Regions from separate parts of the Paenirhizobium cremeum genome, predicted to be linked through region 2. Evidence: predicted binding sites of a transcription regulator. Region 2 holds the regulator's gene; each other region holds the start of a gene.
What was found. Region 2 encodes PhoB, which activates phosphate uptake and scavenging genes when phosphate is short. Its sites were predicted from a motif close to TGTCATNNANCTGTCAT; they were not measured.
Positions count from the first base shown of each region.

Region 1 (5,982 bases), 540 kb from region 2:
GAAATAGTTGGTGAGAGCGGCTGCGCAATAGGGATCGTCCGGCAGGCCGGATTCAACGATCTGGTCGAACAGGACGATCTTGGCGTAGGAGAGCAGCACGCCGATCTCCGGCCTGGTGAGGCTCTTTCCTCCGGCATAACGCTCGGCAAGCGCGGCGTTATCCGGCAGCGTCTCGACCTTGCGGTTCAACCTGCCGGCCGCCTCGAGATAGTTCATCAGCCGGCTCAGTTCCTCCCTGTTTCCAGACCCCTTGCGTTCGCTGAGCGAGATCGCGAGGCTTTGCAGGTAGTTGTTGCGCAGCACGAGTTCACCGACTTCCTCGGTCATTTCCGAGAGCAGGCGGTTGCGCTTGTCACGGGTCAGACGGCCATCGGCCATCGGAGGGGCAAGCGCGATCTTGATGTTGACCTCGACGTCGGACGAATTCACGCCGGCGGAATTGTCGATCGCGTCGGAATTGATGCGGCCGCCGTTCAGCGCATAGGCGATACGGCCGCGCTGGGTGACGCCGAGATTGGCGCCCTCGCCGATCACCTTGGCCCGGACTTCGGTGCCGGTCACGCGGATTGCGTCATTGGCGCGGTCGCCGACCTCCGTATCCGTTTCGCTCGCCGCTTTCACATAGGTGCCGATGCCGCCGAACCAGAGCAGGTCGACCGGGGCCTTGAGGATAGCGCTCATGATGTCGAAGGGCGTCGCGACCGGCTTGTCGAGGCCGATGGCTGCTGCTGCTTCGGGCGTCAGGGCCACGGATTTCTCCGAGCGTGAAATAATCATCGCACCCTTGGAAAGCGCCTTGCGGTCGTAATCTTGCCAGCTCGACCGCGGCAGTTCGAACATGCGCTTGCGCTCGGCAAAGGAGCTTGCCGTATCCGGGTCGGGATCGATGAAGATGTCGCGATGGTCGAAGGCGGCGATCAGGCGGATCTTTTGCGAGAGCAGCATGCCGTTGCCGAAGACGTCGCCGGACATGTCGCCAACGCCGACCACGCTGAAAGGCGTAGTCTGGATATCCACGTTCATTTCCCGGAAGTGGCGCTTGACCGCTTCCCAGGCGCCGCGCGCGGTGATGCCCATCTTCTTGTGGTCGTAGCCGGCGGAACCGCCGGAGGCGAAAGCGTCGTCCAGCCAGAAACCCGCAGCCTGGGCAAGGCCGTTCGCGGTGTCGGAAAAAGTGGCGGTGCCTTTGTCCGCGGCAACGACAAAATAAGGATCGTCCTCATCAAGCCGCACGGTATCGGCGGGGGCCACGACCTTGCCGCCGACAATATTGTCGGTGATCGACAGCAGCGTGCGGATATAGGTCTTGTAGGCCTCCGTGCCGGCGGCAAGCCAGGCGTCGCGGCTTGCGCCTACCGGCAGCTGCTTGGGATAGAAGCCGCCCTTGGCGCCCACGGGCACGATGACCGCGTTCTTGACCTGCTGCGCCTTGACGAGCCCCAGCACTTCCGTGCGGTAGTCCTGGGCGCGGTCCGACCAGCGCAGGCCGCCGCGGGCGACCTTGCCGAAGCGCAGGTGCACGCCCTCGACCTCAACGCCGAAGACGAAGATTTCGCGGAAAGGCCTGGGGTCCGGCAGGCCGTCGAGAAGCTGCGGGTCGAACTTGAAGGCCAGCATCGTGGCTGCGTTGTCGTTCTTCTGGAAATAATTGGTGCGCAGCGTCGAATCGACCGCGTTGATGTAGCGCCGCAAAATGCGATCCTCATCCAGACTTGGTACGGCGAGGAGCGCGGTTTCGAGCTCCGCATGAATCTCGGCAAGCTTGCGGGTGCGGGCCTTCTCGGCGAGTTTCGGATCGAAGCTCACATGGAAGAGATCGAAGATCAGTTTGACGATCGCCGGGTGCCGGTTCAAAGTTTCGGCGATATGGCCCTGCGAGTAGACGAAGCCCGCCTGCCTGAGATAGGCGGCATAGGCGCGCAACACGGTCACTTCCCGCGCCGACAAGCCGGCGGCCAGCACCAGGCGGTTGAAGGTGTCGTTGTCGACCTTGCCTGTGAAGGCGGCGAGGAAGGCTTCCTCGGTAATCGCCCTTTTCTCGGCAATCCCGAAGGCATCATCGCCATGGACCTGCAATTCCATGTCGTGCAGGACCACAAGCGCTTCGTCACCCTTGTCCCCGGTGGAGACGTGGATATCGAAGGTGCGCTCGCTGATGACCCTGAAACCGAGATTTTCAAGAAGCGGCACGCGACGCGACAGCGGCAGATGGGCGCCCGCATGGAAAATTTTGAGGTAAAGCTGCCTGCCGGCATCCGTCGTGGTCTCATGGAAGGCGATCGATACGGGTTCGCCGGCGAGGCATGCCTGGATATGGGCGAGGTCGTGGACTGCTTCTTCCGGCGAGAAGGCCTCCTGATAGGCCTGGCTGACGGCAAGTCGCGGCGCCTTCGGGCCGGCCAGCGTCTCGAACCGGTCGCTCCAGCGGGCTGTAATTTCCCGCACCGCTTCCTCGAGCGCCGCCTGAGGAATGCGCGGTGTCTTGCCTTCGGATCGGCCGATGATGATGTGTACGCGTGCCACACCGCCTTCCGGGAATGCTGGATAATAGGCGGAAACGCGGCCCTGATAGACCTGGGTCAGATAGCTACCGATCTTCTCGCGTACGACGGAGTTATAGTCTTCACGGGGAACATAGACGATGAGTGAAACAAACCGGTCGAACTGGTCGATGCGCGGCAGGACGCGCACGCGCGGACGTTCCGACAGGTCGTTGATCTGTTCGCAGAACTTCGCAAGCAATTCCGGCTCGATCTGGAAGAGGTCATCGCGCGGATAGGCTTCCAGCGTGTTCTGCAGCATGCGGCCTGAATGGCTCTGCGGGTCGAAGCCGAAATGGTCGGTCACCTTGCGGGCCTTGGCGCGAAGCAGAGGGATCTGGCTCACCGAACCCGTGTAAGCGGTCGAGGTGAAGAGGCCGACGATCCGCAGTTCGCCCACCACCTTGCCGTCCTTGTCGAAGCGTTTGACGCCGATATAGTCCATGTAGGCACGGCGATGCACGATCGATTTGACATTTGCCTTGGTGACGATGAGGAAATCCGGCCCCTGCAGGAATTCGAGGATTTCCGGCGTCGTGGTGACAGCGTTCTTGCCCTGACGAAGGACGAGCACGTCGGGATCGGACAGGATGCCGAGCCCCTCGCCCTTGTTGCGTTCCAGGATCGCGGCGGTGCCTTCGCCGGAATAGACATATTCCCGCATGCCGAGGAAGGTGAAGTTGTCGTTGCGCAGCCAGTCGAGGAAAGCGAGGGCCTCGTCGCGATCTCCCTTGCGGCGGCCGGGAGCGAGTTCGCCGAGTTCGCTCATCGCCGTATCGAGCAGTGCGAGCATCTGCTTCCAGTCCGCTGAGGCCATGTGGACCTGGGCGAGAACGATTTCCAGGCGCGCTTTCAGAGCTTCTGCCTGCGCGTCGGTTAGCGGAGCAAGATGAAGCTGGATATAGCTGGTGCGGATCGCGCCTTCCGGCTCCTCTTCCTCCGGATTGGCGAGCGAGACCTGGCCACCCGGCACCACTGACAGGATCGGATGAACGGCCATGAAGATATCGCGGTAGAGGCTCGTGACCTCGCCCATGACCGAATCATACAGGAAAGGCTTGTTGCGTTCGATGATCGAAAGGACGCTGACCGGGGTTCCTGCCGGCGTGACGTCGGCGACCGGTGCGATGACCACGCGCGGCGTGTCGCCATCCCAGGCGGCGATGTCTGCTGCTGCCCGCAGCGAGGAAAACGCGAGCATTTCGGGGGTATAGTTGTCGAGATCGTCGCCGCTTGCACGCCCGAACAGGATGACGGGATCAATGAAAGGCTCCTGGATCGCCTCCGCTATCCGGCAAGCGGCCTCCAGCTGAGGTTCCCGCTTGAGCTTCCTGTTCACGACCATTGCTCTCTCCCTTTCAATGTCATGCGCATGTTGCGTGCATGATTCATAAAACAATTTGCCAAATGATGTATCTGCATTCGAGCCAGAGACCGATATTTCCGCTGTTTGAATACGCGATAAATATGACGCAGCAGATGCGCGATATTGACAGGTCCGACACAAAAGGCGGATCAACGGCGCGAACGAAAGTGGAAATCCGGTCATGACAGAGAAGTTAAAGGGTGCCGTCATCGTCATTTCGAGCCATGTGGTCCGGGGATCGGTCGGCAATCGCGCCGCCGTCTTCGCGCTCGAGAGCCTCGGTTTTCCCGTCTGGGCCCTGCCGACGGTGGTTCTTCCGTGGCATCCCGGCCATGGCCCCTCGACGCGGCTTACCTTTGAGGACGCGGATTTCGACAGGGCTATCGACGACCTGATCCGCGCGCCCTGGCTTCCCGAAGTGTCCGCCGTCCTGACCGGTTATTTCGGCAACAGCGCCCAGCCACGTTCCGTCGCCCGCCTCATCGAGGCGCTGAAGGCGAAGAAGCCCGACCTTGTCTATATCTGCGATCCCGTGATGGGCGATCTTGGCGGTCTTTACGTTCCGGAGACAACCGCCGTGGCCATTCGCGATCATCTCATTCCGCTTGCGACGATCGCTACGCCGAACCGCTACGAACTCGCCTGGCTGGTCGGCAGCGCACTGGAGAGCAACAACGACATCATGGAGGCCGCGCTTTCTCTCGGCCCGCCGCAAATGCTGGTGACTTCTGCAGTTCCGATGATGGCCGGTGGAACCGGCAATCTCTATCTCAGCGGCCGCAATGCGCTTCTTGCCGAGCACCGGCTGATCGACAATCCGCCGAACGGCCTCGGCGACCTGCTCTCGGCCCTGTTCCTGGCAAGGCTGCTCGAGGGCCTGCCCGAGGAACGGGCGCTTCAGCTTGCCACCGCCGGCGTCTATGAAATGCTGGCGCGCACAGCGAAGAAGGGCGGAGACGAACTGACGCTGGAAAGCGACGCTTCCAGCCTGTCGTCGCCGATGGCGCTCGTCCAGATGCGGCGGCTCGTTCATCCGGCGCAACGTCCGAAGCATCGCTGAAAATGCAAGGCAGCCAACACTTCGAAGTTTGCATGAGACTGTTGCCATGAGCGTCAGCACACGCTAATCGAAGAGCCATGAAGAGCTTCCCTATTCCCTTGATCGACGGATATCGCAACTTCATGAATGGCCGTTACACGGCCGAACGGGAGCGATACCGGCAATTGGCGGACCAGGGGCAGAAGCCCCAGACGCTAATCATTGCGTGCTGCGATTCCCGTGCGGCTCCGGAAACCATCTTCGATGCCGGTCCGGGCGAACTCTTCGTGGTGCGAAACGTCGCCAACATGGTGCCGCCCTACGAACCCGACGGCCATTATCATTCGACGTCGGCAGCGCTCGAATTTGCAGTGCAGGGCTTGCGCGTCAAGGACATCATCGTCATGGGGCATGGCCGCTGCGGCGGTATCCGGGCGGCGCTCGATCCCAATGCGGAACCGCTTTCTCCCGGTGACTTCATCGGAAAATGGATGGGTCTCGTCAGTTCCGCCGCCGAACAGATCCAGGGCAATTCGGTGATGACGGACACGGAGCGCCAAACTGCGCTGGAACGCATCTCAATCCGCAATTCGATCGCCAATCTCAGGACCTTCCCCTGCGTGCGCATCCTCGAGGAGCGCGGCAAGCTTCAGATCCATGGCGCCTGGTTCGATATTGCCAATGGCGAACTCTGGGTCATGGACCCGGACACTCGGGATTTCGTCCGTCTCGACATGGAAGCGGATGCCGAAGAGCCGCATGATCCGTCCTCGCTAATTTAGAGGTTGTTATCACCTTCACCGTAGACTGCCCTTGATTTTAAGGGGCTGAGCCGCGCGGAAATTCCGGGCGCTATAGCGACGCTCGCGGTGAATGGATGAATCTGGAAGGCACGAGAAGGATCATCATTGCGGCACTGCTGCTGCCCAGCCTCATCATGGCGGCTGAGGCAGTTCTTCTTCTGCGCAGTTACTACCAGAACTACAGGAACTTCGAGGCCGGAAAGCACTACGCCTATATCGTGTCCGATGCTGGCA
Region 1 is NZ_CP180217.1:3,771,589-3,777,570, reverse strand. It holds gene ACLBKR_RS18215 (NAD-glutamate dehydrogenase) at 1-3,885, opposite strand, end outside; gene pdxY (pyridoxal kinase PdxY) at 4,088-4,966, shown strand; gene ACLBKR_RS18205 (carbonic anhydrase) at 5,044-5,727, shown strand; gene ACLBKR_RS18200 (sensor domain-containing diguanylate cyclase) at 5,823-5,982, shown strand, end outside.
Region 1: a site for PhoB is predicted at 3,903-3,919, ahead of ACLBKR_RS18215 (NAD-glutamate dehydrogenase). Genes of this name have one in related genera too.

Region 2 (5,982 bases):
CATGCCCACATCGAAGGATACGCGCGTGCGGGTGGACGGCTTTTCGAAAATCATTGCCAGCATCTTGCCGGCCAGCGGCTTGTCAGCCGTACCGGCCTTCGTGGCCTGCTTGCGGGTTTTGGCGTCTTCGAGAATCTGCCGAAGGTCGGAAGAATTGACTGCCGAAAGATCGAGAAAATGCTTGGGAGCGGCCATGCTGTTACCTGTTTAAATCCGGGCAGTCGTGTCGAGTGTCGTCTGAACCTTTTCCGCCGCAAGGCCGATGCGGTTCAGCCCCTCCCTGGCATCCTCGGCCGTGACGACAAGCGGCGGCAGAAGGCGGATGACGTTATCGCCCGCCGGTACGCCGAGGATATGCTCGTCGCGCATCGCCTGCAGCAGCTCCGCGGAAGGCACCTTCGCCTTGATGCCGAGCATAAGGCCTTCGCCGCGTATCTCCTCGATGACACCGGGGAACCGGTCCTTGAGCTCGGCAAGACCCTGGCGGAAGACGAGCGCAACGTCGCGCACATGTTCGAGAAAACCGTCGGCGAGGACGACATCGAGCACGGCATTGCCGACTGCCATGGCAAGCGGATTGCCGCCATAGGTGGAGCCATGGGTGCCGGCCTTCATGCCCGAGGCAGCGTCTTCTGTCGCAAGGCAGGCGCCGAGCGGAAACCCGCCGCCAATGCCCTTGGCCACGGCCATGATGTCAGGCGTGATACCCGTCCATTCGTAGGCGAACAGCTTGCCTGTACGGCCGATCCCGCACTGGACCTCGTCGAAGATCAGGAGAAGACCGTTGTCATCGCAGATCTTGCGCAGTTCCCGCAGGAAACCGGCAGGCGCGGTGCGGATGCCGCCCTCGCCCTGAACGGGCTCGATGAGGATGGCTGCCGTTTCGTCAGTAATCGCCGCCTTCACAGCTTCCAGATCGCCGAAAGGCACCTGATCGAAACCCGGCGCCTTGGGGCCGAAGCCTTCGAGATATTTCGCCTGGCCGCCAGCGGCAATCGTCGCCAGCGTGCGGCCATGGAAGGCGCCTTCAAAAGTGATGATGTGGAACCGCTCGCCATGTCCCTTGGAGAACTGATAGCGGCGGGCCGTCTTGATGGCGCATTCAAGCGCCTCTGCACCGGAATTGGTGAAAAACACCCGGTCGGCAAAGGTCGCCTCGGTCAGGCGCTTGCCGAGCTTTTCCTGGCCTGGGATCTCATAGAGGTTCGAAAGATGCCAGACCTTATCGGCCTGCTCACGCAATGCGCCGACGAGATGAGGGTGGGCGTGGCCCAGCGAATTCACGGCGACACCCGCTGCGAAATCGAGATATCGCTCTCCGTTTTCCGTAATCAGCCACACGCCCTCGCCTCGCTCGAAACGCAGCGGAGCGCGCATGTAAGTCTGATAAAGCGGAGAGGCCTCGGCCATAGCGAAAGACTCCTTTCGAAGAGCTTTTGTCTTTTCGGGTGCGGACCGCACCGGAACCCCTGTTCCGCCGGGTCCAAAAAATCAAAAATGCCGCCTTGCGGCGGCGGCTGCACTATCGTCATTTCGCCCCTCCCTGTCAACGAAACACCGCGGAAAAGCGGAATTTTCGCCACTCGGAGTCGAGGGACAGAGCCAAGCGGCGCATGGGCGAACATGATCGCGCCTCGGTAGCAAGTTGGGGAAAACTTCGAAATCGATTCCCGATGATTCCGCCGACTCTTGTCACGGAGTCAGCCTCACACTAGGTTAAGAACCAATAAAGAAATTGCATGCGGCGGAATTAGTCACCGACAGTATCGAGGCAGTTTTGTTTCGGAATTTTCCGAAGCAACGGCGAGGGATTCTGCCAGCACGAATTGCGACCGGCGGAGAAAATGGCATGAACTGGACGGATGAGCGAGTAGAAAAGCTGAAGCGGCTTTGGGCCGAAGGCTTGAGCGCGAGCCAGATTGCCGCGCAACTTGGCGGAGTGAGCCGCAATGCCGTTATCGGCAAAGTTCACCGCCTCAGCCTCCCGGGCCGCGCCAAGGCCGGCGGCAGCGTCGCGACGACGCGGACGGCAAAGCGCACGGCGACGCCGCCCCGCGCCCAGAACTATGCGCCGCGCGTCACCACCCGCACCGTTGCGCGGCCTGCCGGCGCCAACATGCTCAAGGAAGAAATCGAGATCGAAGGCATCGAGGAAATCGATATCGCTCCGGCGAGCAACGTGGTCGTGCCGATTTCCCGGCGTCTGGCGCTGACGGAACTCACGGAACGCACCTGCAAGTGGCCGATCGGCGATCCTATGAAGGACGATTTCCATTTCTGCGGCTGCGAGTCGTCCGATAATTCCCCTTATTGCAACTATCACGCCAAGCTCGCCTACCAGCCGATTGGCGACAGGCGTAGGTCGGCTCGATAAAGTCCGGCGTCTTCGGACAAAACCGGAAATGTAAAAACGGGCCTTTCGGCCCGTTTTTTGTCTGTCACAACGTATCCGCAATGTGATCCTGGAAAAACCCAATCAGGCTTCCATGGAATATCCCGCGCCGCGCACGGTGCGGATCACATCCTGCATATTCGAGAAGTTGAGAGCCTTGCGAAGGCGACCCACATGCACGTCGACCGTGCGTTCGTCGACATAGATGTCGTGGCCCCAGACGCCGTCCAGAAGCTGGGAACGCGAGAAAACGCGCCCGGGGGAAGCCATCAGGAACTCCAGCAGACGGAATTCGGTCGGCCCAAGCCGGACTTCGCGGCTCTTGCGATGAACCCGATGGGTCTCGCGGTCCAGTTCGATATCGCCGCAACGCAAGACACTGGAGAGGACCTCCGGACGTGCGCGGCGCAGCATGGCCTTGACACGCGCCATCAGTTCCGGGGTCGAGAACGGCTTGACGACATAGTCATCCGCCCCGGTCGCCAGACCGCGCACGCGCTCGCTTTCTTCGCCGCGGGCCGTCAGCATGATGATCGGCAGACGTTCCGTCTCCGGCCGCATACGCAACCGGCGGCAAAGCTCGATGCCCGAGACACCGGGCAGCATCCAGTCGAGGATGAGCAGGTCGGGAACCCGCTCCTGCAGCCTCAACTCCGCTTCATCGCCACGCAGGATGGTCTCGACCTCGTAACCTTCAGCCTCGAGATTGTAACGAAGAAGCACGCTCAGTGCTTCTTCGTCCTCAACGACAGCAATCTTGGGCAACATCGACTTCAACTACCTCTCTCAGGACCGACGGCTCACTCGGCGATGGCGCCGACGGTAGCCGTCAGGTCTTCCTTCGGGCGCTCGCCTTCCGGCTGAGCGCCCGTCGCCATGTAGTAGATCGTCTCAGCGATATTGGTGGCATGGTCGCCGATGCGCTCGATGTTCTTGGCGCAAAACAGAAGATGCGTGCAGCTGGTGATGTTGCGCGGATCTTCCATCATGTAGGTCAGAAGCTCGCGGAAGAGCGAGGTATAGATGGCGTCGATCTCCTCGTCGCGATCACGGATCGACTTGGCCTTTTCGGCCGAGCGTGTCGTGTAGACGTCGAGCACTTCCTTGAGCTGCACGAGCGCAAGCTCCGACAGATGCTCGATGCCGCGGGCGAGCTTGCGCGGAACGCCGGTGGCCTGAACGGCCATGACGCGCTTGGCGTTGCTCTTGCCGAGATCGCCGACCCGCTCCAGGTCATTGGCAATCTTGAGCGCGCCGATGATCTCGCGAAGATCAGCTGCAACCGGCTGGCGGCGGGCGATGGTGACGATCGCCTTGTCGCCGATCTCGCGCTCGGCGGCATCCATGATGACGTCGTCGGAGATGACCTTCTGGGCAAGGGCGGCATCGGAATTGACAAGCGCGCGAATGCTGTCGCCCACCATCTGTTCGGCAAGCCCACCCATCTCGGAGATGCGGCGCATCAGGTATTTCAGTTCCTCGTCATAGGCCGAGTAGATATGCGATGAAGACATGTTCTTGGTATCCTTGAAATGGAAGATCGATCACCGGATGCGGCGACATCAGCCGAAGCGGCCCATGATGTAGTCCTGCGTGCGCTGATCGTCCGGATTGGTGAACATCTTGTCGGTATCGTTTTCCTCGACCAGCAGACCGAGGTGGAACATCGCCGTGCGCTGGGAAACGCGGGCCGCCTGCTGCATGGAGTGCGTCACGATGACAATCGTGAAGTTGGTTCTGAGCTCGTGGATCAGTTCCTCGACCTTGGCGGTCGCGATCGGATCGAGTGCCGAGCAAGGCTCGTCCATCAGGATGACTTCCGGGCTGACGGCGACTGCACGGGCAATGCACAGGCGCTGCTGCTGGCCGCCGGAGAGACCGGTGCCAGACTCATGGAGGCGGTCCTTCACCTCGTTCCAGAGGCCGGCCTTCTGAAGGCTGGTCTCGACGATCTGGTCGAGATCGGCCTTCGACTTGGCGAGACCATGGATGCGCGGGCCGTAGGAAATGTTCTCGTAGATCGACTTCGGGAACGGGTTCGGCTTCTGGAAAACCATGCCAACGCGCGCGCGCAGTTCGACCACATCGATGGACGGATCGTAGATGTCCATCTCGTCGAGCGTGATCTTGCCGGTGACCCGGCAACCGTCGATCGTGTCATTCATGCGGTTGAGCGTCCTGAGGAAGGTCGACTTACCGCAGCCCGAAGGGCCGATGAGCGCGGTTACCGTATGCTCGCGAACGTTCAGGTTCACGTCGAAAAGCGCGCGCTTCTCGCCGTAGTAAACCGAGACGTCCTTGCCAATCATCTTGTAGTTCACATCGCTCATTTTCTGATCCAGCGCCTTTTCAACTGCTGATTCCGACATCATGTTCATGTCTCTTCTCCCTCTACCAGCGCCGTTCGAAGCGTCGCCGCAACAGGATTGCGCCCACATTCATTACCAGAAGGAACAGGAGCAGAATAATGATCGCTCCCGATGTACGTTCGACGAAAGCACGCTCCGCCTCGTTCGCCCACTGGTAGATCTGCACCGGAAGGGCGGTCGACGGCTCGAGCGGCGTACCTGGATAGTTGGCGACGAAAGCCACCATGCCGATCAGCAGCAACGGTGCCGTTTCACCGAGAGCATGCGCCAGGCCGATGATCGTGCCGGTCAGGATGCCCGGCATGGCAAGCGGCAGCACATGATGGAAGACCGTCTGCATCTTCGAAGCGCCGAGGCCGAGCGCGGCAGCGCGGATCGACGGCGGCACGGCCTTCAAAGCCGCACGCGTGGCGATGATGATGGTCGGCAAGGTCATCAGCGTCAGCACGAGACCGCCGACAATCGAGGCCGAACGCGGCAGGCCCATGAAGTTGATGAACACCGCAAGACCAAGAAGACCGAATACGATCGAGGGGACGGCAGCAAGGTTGTTGATGTTCACTTCGATCAGGTCGGTGAAGCGGTTCTTCGGGGCGAACTCTTCAAGGTAGATCGAAGCCGCGACACCGATCGGCAGCGAAAGCACGAGGACGATCAGCATCATGTAGGCCGAACCGATGAGTGCCACCCCGACACCCGCCGCTTCCGGACGGCTCGATGCGCCGTTCACGAAAATGCCGGTGTTGAAGTGCCCGGCAAGCGCGCCGCTTTCGGCGAGCTGGTTCATCCATGCGAGCTGCTGGTCGGAAACCTTGCGGTTCTGCTCGGCAACCGACAGATCGATCTGGCCCTTGTAGGCGGAGTCGATGTTGGCGTTGGCAAGCAGGGTCACCGGAACCGTCTTTCCGATCAGCGATTGATCGGCAAGAACCATATCGCGCAATGCCACGCGAACGCTGTCGGACAGCATGTCCTGAACGGCGCGCGCCTTGACGCGATCACTCGTATCGACACCGAGGACTTTGGCGACCGCATCCCTTGCCAGAAGCGGATAATTCGCCATCTGCAACACATTCGGGTTTTCTGCCCGCTTGTTATTCGGATCGATGACCTTTTCCGAAAACTCGATCGGAACGGTAATCATCGTCTGTTCAAAAGCCGTATAGCCCTTGGAAACGACCGAGAACAGCAGGAGGAACAGGAACAGCAGACCGAAGGCGA
Region 2 is NZ_CP180217.1:126,341-132,322, reverse strand. It holds gene argF (ornithine carbamoyltransferase) at 1-195, opposite strand, end outside; gene ACLBKR_RS00660 (aspartate aminotransferase family protein) at 208-1,410, opposite strand; gene ACLBKR_RS00655 (GcrA family cell cycle regulator) at 1,850-2,374, shown strand; gene phoB (phosphate regulon transcriptional regulator PhoB) at 2,477-3,160, opposite strand; gene phoU (phosphate signaling complex protein PhoU) at 3,193-3,906, opposite strand; gene pstB (phosphate ABC transporter ATP-binding protein PstB) at 3,955-4,770, opposite strand; gene pstA (phosphate ABC transporter permease PstA) at 4,784-5,982, opposite strand, start outside.

Region 3 (5,982 bases), on a different replicon from region 2:
TGCGCGGCTACGGGCAGGAAGGTGCTCGTCGTCGAAAGCGGGCTCGAAGTGGAAACCGCACAGCATGCTGAACTCAATGCGGTCGAGAACATCGGCGAGCTTCAGTCGGAAGCGCAGGTGAAAAAACGGATAGAATTCCACGGCTCTCAAGCCCAGTTCTGGTCTCCGCAGGTCCAGCCCTTCGGGGTCCGATGTCGGGCCCTCGGCGGATCGACGCATGCATGGGCCGGCAAATCGGCCCCCTTCGATGCCATCGACTTCAAGCCGCGCCCCTGGGTCCCTTATTCCGGTTGGCCGGTCGATCACGGTGAGATCGCGCCTTACCTGCTACGCGCGACAGAGGTTCTGAACCTGAGCCCCAAGGCGCCGCCCCGACGGTTCGATGCGGAGGGGCTGCATTCCTTCTATTGGCAATTCGCCCGTTCCCGCGTCGACAAGCTCGACGTCATGCGTTTCGGCAGCGAGGTGATGGCGCGGCGGCCCGCCAATGTCCGCATTCTGCTCGATGCATCCGTGACGCATGTCGGCCTGAACGCCGAGGGGACGCATTTTTCGTATCTCGACGTCGCCAGCATGGAGGGCAGGCGCGCGCGCATCGAAGCGAAGCTCTGCGTCCTTGCCGCAAGCGGCATTGAAAACGCCCGCCTGCTCTTGGCATCCAACGACGTTCACACCAACGGTATCGGCAATCGCTACGATGTGGTGGGACGCTATCTGATAGATCATGCCGCCGCGCGTGTCGGCCGTTTCTCGGCCGATGACATGGCCGTGCCTGCTAAGCTTTTCGGCTTCTTCGGGGTTCACCACAAGAGCCGTTCGCATATGTTCATGCATGGGCTGGCACTGACCGAGCGCGTGCAGGAACAGGAACAACTGCTCAACGCCGCGGTCTATTTCTCGACGGAACGGGCGCCCGACGATCCGTGGGACGCGCTGAAAAAACTGTTGCGCTGGAAAAGCGCGAACATCAGCCGCGACCTGTTGTCGGTGGTGACGGGATCGGGGTTTCTTGCGAGGGGGATCGGCATGAGGGTCCTGTCGGACCACCGCACGCCCCAGGCCGTCAAGGACCTCGTCATCAATGCCGCGATCCGGCTGTCGCCGAACATGGTCGCAGACGAATTCCAGAGCCGCGGCTTGCCCCACAAGCTTTCCGGCCTGCGCATCGAAGCCATTTGCGAGCAGATGCCCAATCCCCAAAGCAGGATCAGCCTCAGTTCGCGGAAGGACCGGTTCGGCACGCCTCTCGCAAGGGTGGACTGGCGCATCAACGCGGCCGAGCGGCATACGCTGCTGCGGATCGCCGAACTCTCGCGCGCAGCGCTTGTAAGCCAGGGACTACCCGCTCCCACGCTGGAGGAATGGGCGCGCGAACGCCGGCCTGAAGATATCGTCATCATCGACATGGCGCATACGCTCGGCACGACACGGATGTCGAACGACCCGAAGACCGGTGTCGTCGACAGGAACTGCAAGGTCCACGCGCTGCCCAACCTCTATGTCGCCGGCGGTTCCGTCTTCCCGACCAGCGGCCATGCCAATCCCACCCTGATGATCGTCGCCTTTGCGATCAGACTGGCCGATCATCTGAGCGCGCAACTGAGGGCCGGCTGAGGCAGAGCGGTCGCCTGTCCGCTCTCGGCTTTTTGCCCTGGCCGACGTTGCCGGCCTTATACCTGTTCCGCAGATCGGGCTGGTTCGGGGTGCTGCCTCGAAGTCTTCATCGAACCGCCGTCTGCCGGGTCCGTTCGGCCGCCGCGACGATCGTCTTTTTCAGTCATATCTCTGTGATCTTGCAGCGATAGAGCCTCTGTTGGACCTGTTTCAAGACGCAACAAAGGAGAAGCGCTATGGCTAATATCGACACCAGTAAATTGTCCTGGGACGAATGGGACGAGCTGCAAAATCCGCCGCCGGCCGAAACCGATTTCGACCGCGTCGTCGAATCGGCTCTTTCTCGCCGCGGCTTCCTCGGCGGTGTTCTGGCCCTCGGTTCGGCCGCCGCCGCCATGGGCACGCTCGGCACTGCCGCCAACCTGATGTCGTCCACCTCGGCCGAGGCACAGGAAGCCGCCGCTTCGCGCTTCCCGTTCAAGCCGGTGCCGGCCGCGACCGACAACACCATCCACGTTCCGGAAGGTTATAGCTGGAAGCCGCTTGCAAAGTGGGGCCAGCCGCTGTTCTCCAACGTTCCGGACGTCGACCCGGTCAAGGGTGTGGCGGTCGAGCATTCCGACAAGGTTTTCGGCGAAAACACTGACGGAATGGAACTTTTCGTTGTCGGCGGCCATCAGATCATCGCCGTCAACCACGAATATGTGAACCCCGAGATCAACCTGCCGCATCGTGAAAAGGGCAATCCGGAGAATGCGGACGAAGTGCGCATCCTGCAGAACATGCAGGGCGTGACGGTCATGGAAGTGGCCGAGGGTGAAAATGGCTGGGAAATCGTGCTCGATAGCCCGTTCAACCGCCGCATCCACCACAACACGCCGATGAAGCTTTCCGGCCCCGCCGCCGGCTCTGACCTCATCAAGACCGCAGCCGATCCGAACGGCACCGACTGTCTCGGGACCTTCAACAACTGCGGCGCCGGCCGTACGCCGTGGGGCACCTACCTGACCTGCGAGGAAAACTTCAACGGCTATTTCGGCACCACCAATGCCGAGTTCAAGATGCCTGACGACTACAAGCGCTACGGCATCGCCGCCGAGACGCGTTATGCCTATGAGAAGTTCGATGAGCGCTTCGATGTGGCCAAGAACCCGAACGAACCGCGCCGCGCCGGCTATGTCGTCGAGATCGATCCGTCGGATGCCTCCTCGACCCCGGTCAAGCGCACCGCGCTCGGCCGCATCAAGCATGAAAACGCCGCCGTGGTGGTCGCGCGCGATGGCCGCGTGGTCGTCTATATGGGCGATGACGAGCGTGGCGAATTCCTTTACAAGTATGTCTCGAACGGCATCTACGTTCCGGGCGGCGATACCTCGAAGCTGCTCGACGAGGGCACGCTCTACGTCGCCAAGTTCGCCGACGACGGCACCGGCGAATGGCTGGCTCTGACGCCGGAAACCACCGGTATGAAGATGGACGAAATCTGCGTCTTCACCCGCCAGGCCGCCTCCAAGGTCGGCGCCACGACGATGGACCGCCCGGAATGGGTGGCGATCAACCCGGTTGCCATCGAGGCTTATTGCGCGCTGACCAACAACTCGAACCGCGCCGTTCTCAAGGACGGCAAGATGCGGACGAACGCCGGCGGCGACGTCATGGCGCTCAACGCCGCCAACCCGCGCGAGAAGAACGAATACGGCCAGATCATCCGCTGGTATCCGGAAAACGACGATCATGCCGACGGCAAGTTCAAGTGGGACCTGTTCGTCATGGCCGGCAATCCGGACGTTCACAAGGGCGATGCCTATGCCGGTTCCTCCAACATCAACTCCGGCAACATGTTCAACTCGCCCGATGGCATGATGTTCGACAGCACCGGTCTTCTTTGGATCCAGACCGATGGCGAAGACACCAATGAAGGCGAGTTCCTTGGCCAGGGCAACAACCAGATGCTCGCCGGCGATCCGGCCACCGGTCGCATCGAACGCTTCCTGACCGCGCCGAAGGGTGCGGAAGTGACGGGCCAGACCTGGTCTGCCGACAAGCGCACCCACTTCGTCGGCATCCAGCACCCCGATGCCCCGTTCCCGGACGGCGAAGGCAAGCTGCCGCGCTCGACGGTGATTGCGATCAAGCGCAACGACAATGCGTTGGTCGGTTGATCGCCAGGTGTCTTGATAAAGTCGGGGGCGCCGGTTTCGGCGCCCCTTCCATTTCCGGTGTCGCGCAAACGCGCTTGTCCAGGCCTGCCCGCGCTCGGCTCCTCCTTCCATGGGGAAGGGCCGGCGCATGTCTCAGAAGCGTGCGTCGATATCGACCACGCCGATCAGCTTGTGATTGACGAATTCCTTCAGCCCCAGTCCGATCAACTCCCGGCCGTAGCCGGAACGCCTGATGCCGCCGAATGGCAGGTCGGCTTCCACCTTGGTCGGGTGGTTGACGAAGACCATGCCGGTCGAGATCTTCCGGGCGACTTCCGCACCATGCGCCGGATTGGAGGTGAAGACGGAGCCGCCGAGGCCGAAAGGCGAATCGTTGGCGATACGCACCGCATCGGCTTCGTCCCGTGCCCGGAACAGCATCGAGACCGGTCCGAAGAATTCCCAATAGCGGGCCGGGTTGTCCTCGGCGAGATCGGTGAGGATGGTGGGCTGCACAAACGCGCCCCGATTGGGCACGGGCGGGCCGACTTCCTCGGCCTTTGCACCCAATCTGACGGCCTCGCGGATCTTCTCCTTCACTTCGTCCGCGGCGCCCTGCGACGAAAGCGGCGCAAGTGTCGTTTCGGGAGCGAAGGGATCGCCGGCGACGAGGCCGGCCACGCCTTCGCGGTATCGAGTGAGGAACTCGTCATAGACCTTGTCGACGATAATCATGCGCTTTGAGGAAACGCAGACCTGGCCGCCGTTCCAATGCCGGCCGAAGACGCCCCACCTGACGGTCTTTTCGAGATCGGCGTCCGCCAGCACCACGAAGGCGTCGGCGCCGCCAAGCTCCAGCGTCGATTTCTTCAGGGCCTTGCCGGCCTGCGCGGCGACAACGGACCCCGCGCCTTCCGAGCCCGTCAGCGCCACGCCATGCACCCGGTCGTCATTGAGGATGAGCTCGATCTGGGAACGCGTCGCGTAAAGGTTGCGGAAAGCGCCCTCGGGAAGTCCGGCTTCCTTCATCAGCCCTTCGAAGGCTGCGGCGCTCTGCGGCACGTTCGAGGCGTGTTTCAGCAGGACGGTGTTTCCCGCCGAAAGCTGCGGCGCGATGATGCGGGCGATCTGGTAGTAGGGGAAATTCCACGGCTCGATCGCGAGAAGGACGCCCAGCGGTTCGTGAACGAGGACCGCTTCTCCCTCGGCCGGATCGAGCACGGGCAGCTTTTCCGGCTTGAGCAGTTCCTCGGCATTGCGGACATAGTATTCGAAGATCCTGGCGGAAAGCTCGACCTCGGCCTTCGCTTCGGTGAAAAGCTTGCCCATCTCGAGCGTCAGCAGTCTCGCATAGGCGTCGCTGTTCCGGCGCAGGAGATCGGCCGCCTTCTGAAGAATGCGGCCGCGTTCGGCAAACGGCGCTTCCTTCCAGGAGAGAAAGGCGTCGTGCGCCTTGCCGATGGCGTCGCGGACTTCGTCATCGGTGGCGTCGGGAAATGTCTTCAGGGTTTCGCCCGTGTAGGGATTGATTGTGGCGTAGGCCATGATGGATCACCTTTCATGAGATTAATCCGTAAAACCACCGGCCGGGAAAGCGGGAGAAGGATCGAAGGGTGAAAGCGCGCGACAGGCGTTCTATGAAGCGTCTCAAGGCGCTGCATATTCCTGACCTCTCGTCCGTGGAAGACGGAGGGGAGGCATCGCGGATGGCTGCGATCCTGCTCTTGACGGCCAATGCAACTCCTTGATTTGGCTGGAGCTGGCTTTCATATAGATGGCAGGTTGGCCGGCCGTCAGTAGAGCGCGGGATATAGGTTCGGCCTGTGTCGCAACATCGCGACAGCCGGGGCCGGCCGGCGCCGATGCGCCTCGATATCGGCCATGGTTTCGGGGCTTCGCCGTTACGGGAGCGCCGGCCGCAAAGCCACGCTCCGCGAATGGGGAAAGGATAATGGCGCCCTCGGCCTTCAGTGCAGCTTGAACTCACCCTCGACGCGGCGCCATTCGTTCGGTCCGATCAGTCGCTGATGGGTATAGCGCACGGAATGCAGCGGTCCATCGAGATTGGACCGCCAGAACTCCAGGAACCGATGCATTTCGGGGAAATCCGGCGCCAGGTCGTAATCCTGCCAGACATAGCTCTGCAGTACGGATTCGAAATCGGGAATACGATAGAGAATATGCGCCGTCGTCAGACCGTAACCGTTCAACTGGCGCTCCAGATCCG
Region 3 is NZ_CP180218.1:153,635-159,616, forward strand. It holds gene ACLBKR_RS20975 (GMC family oxidoreductase) at 1-1,614, shown strand, start outside; gene ACLBKR_RS20980 (PhoX family protein) at 1,851-3,776, shown strand; gene ACLBKR_RS20985 (NAD-dependent succinate-semialdehyde dehydrogenase) at 3,909-5,300, opposite strand; gene ACLBKR_RS20990 (usg protein) at 5,723-5,982, opposite strand, start outside.
Region 3: a site for PhoB is predicted at 1,776-1,792, ahead of ACLBKR_RS20980 (PhoX family protein). Genes of this name have one in related genera too.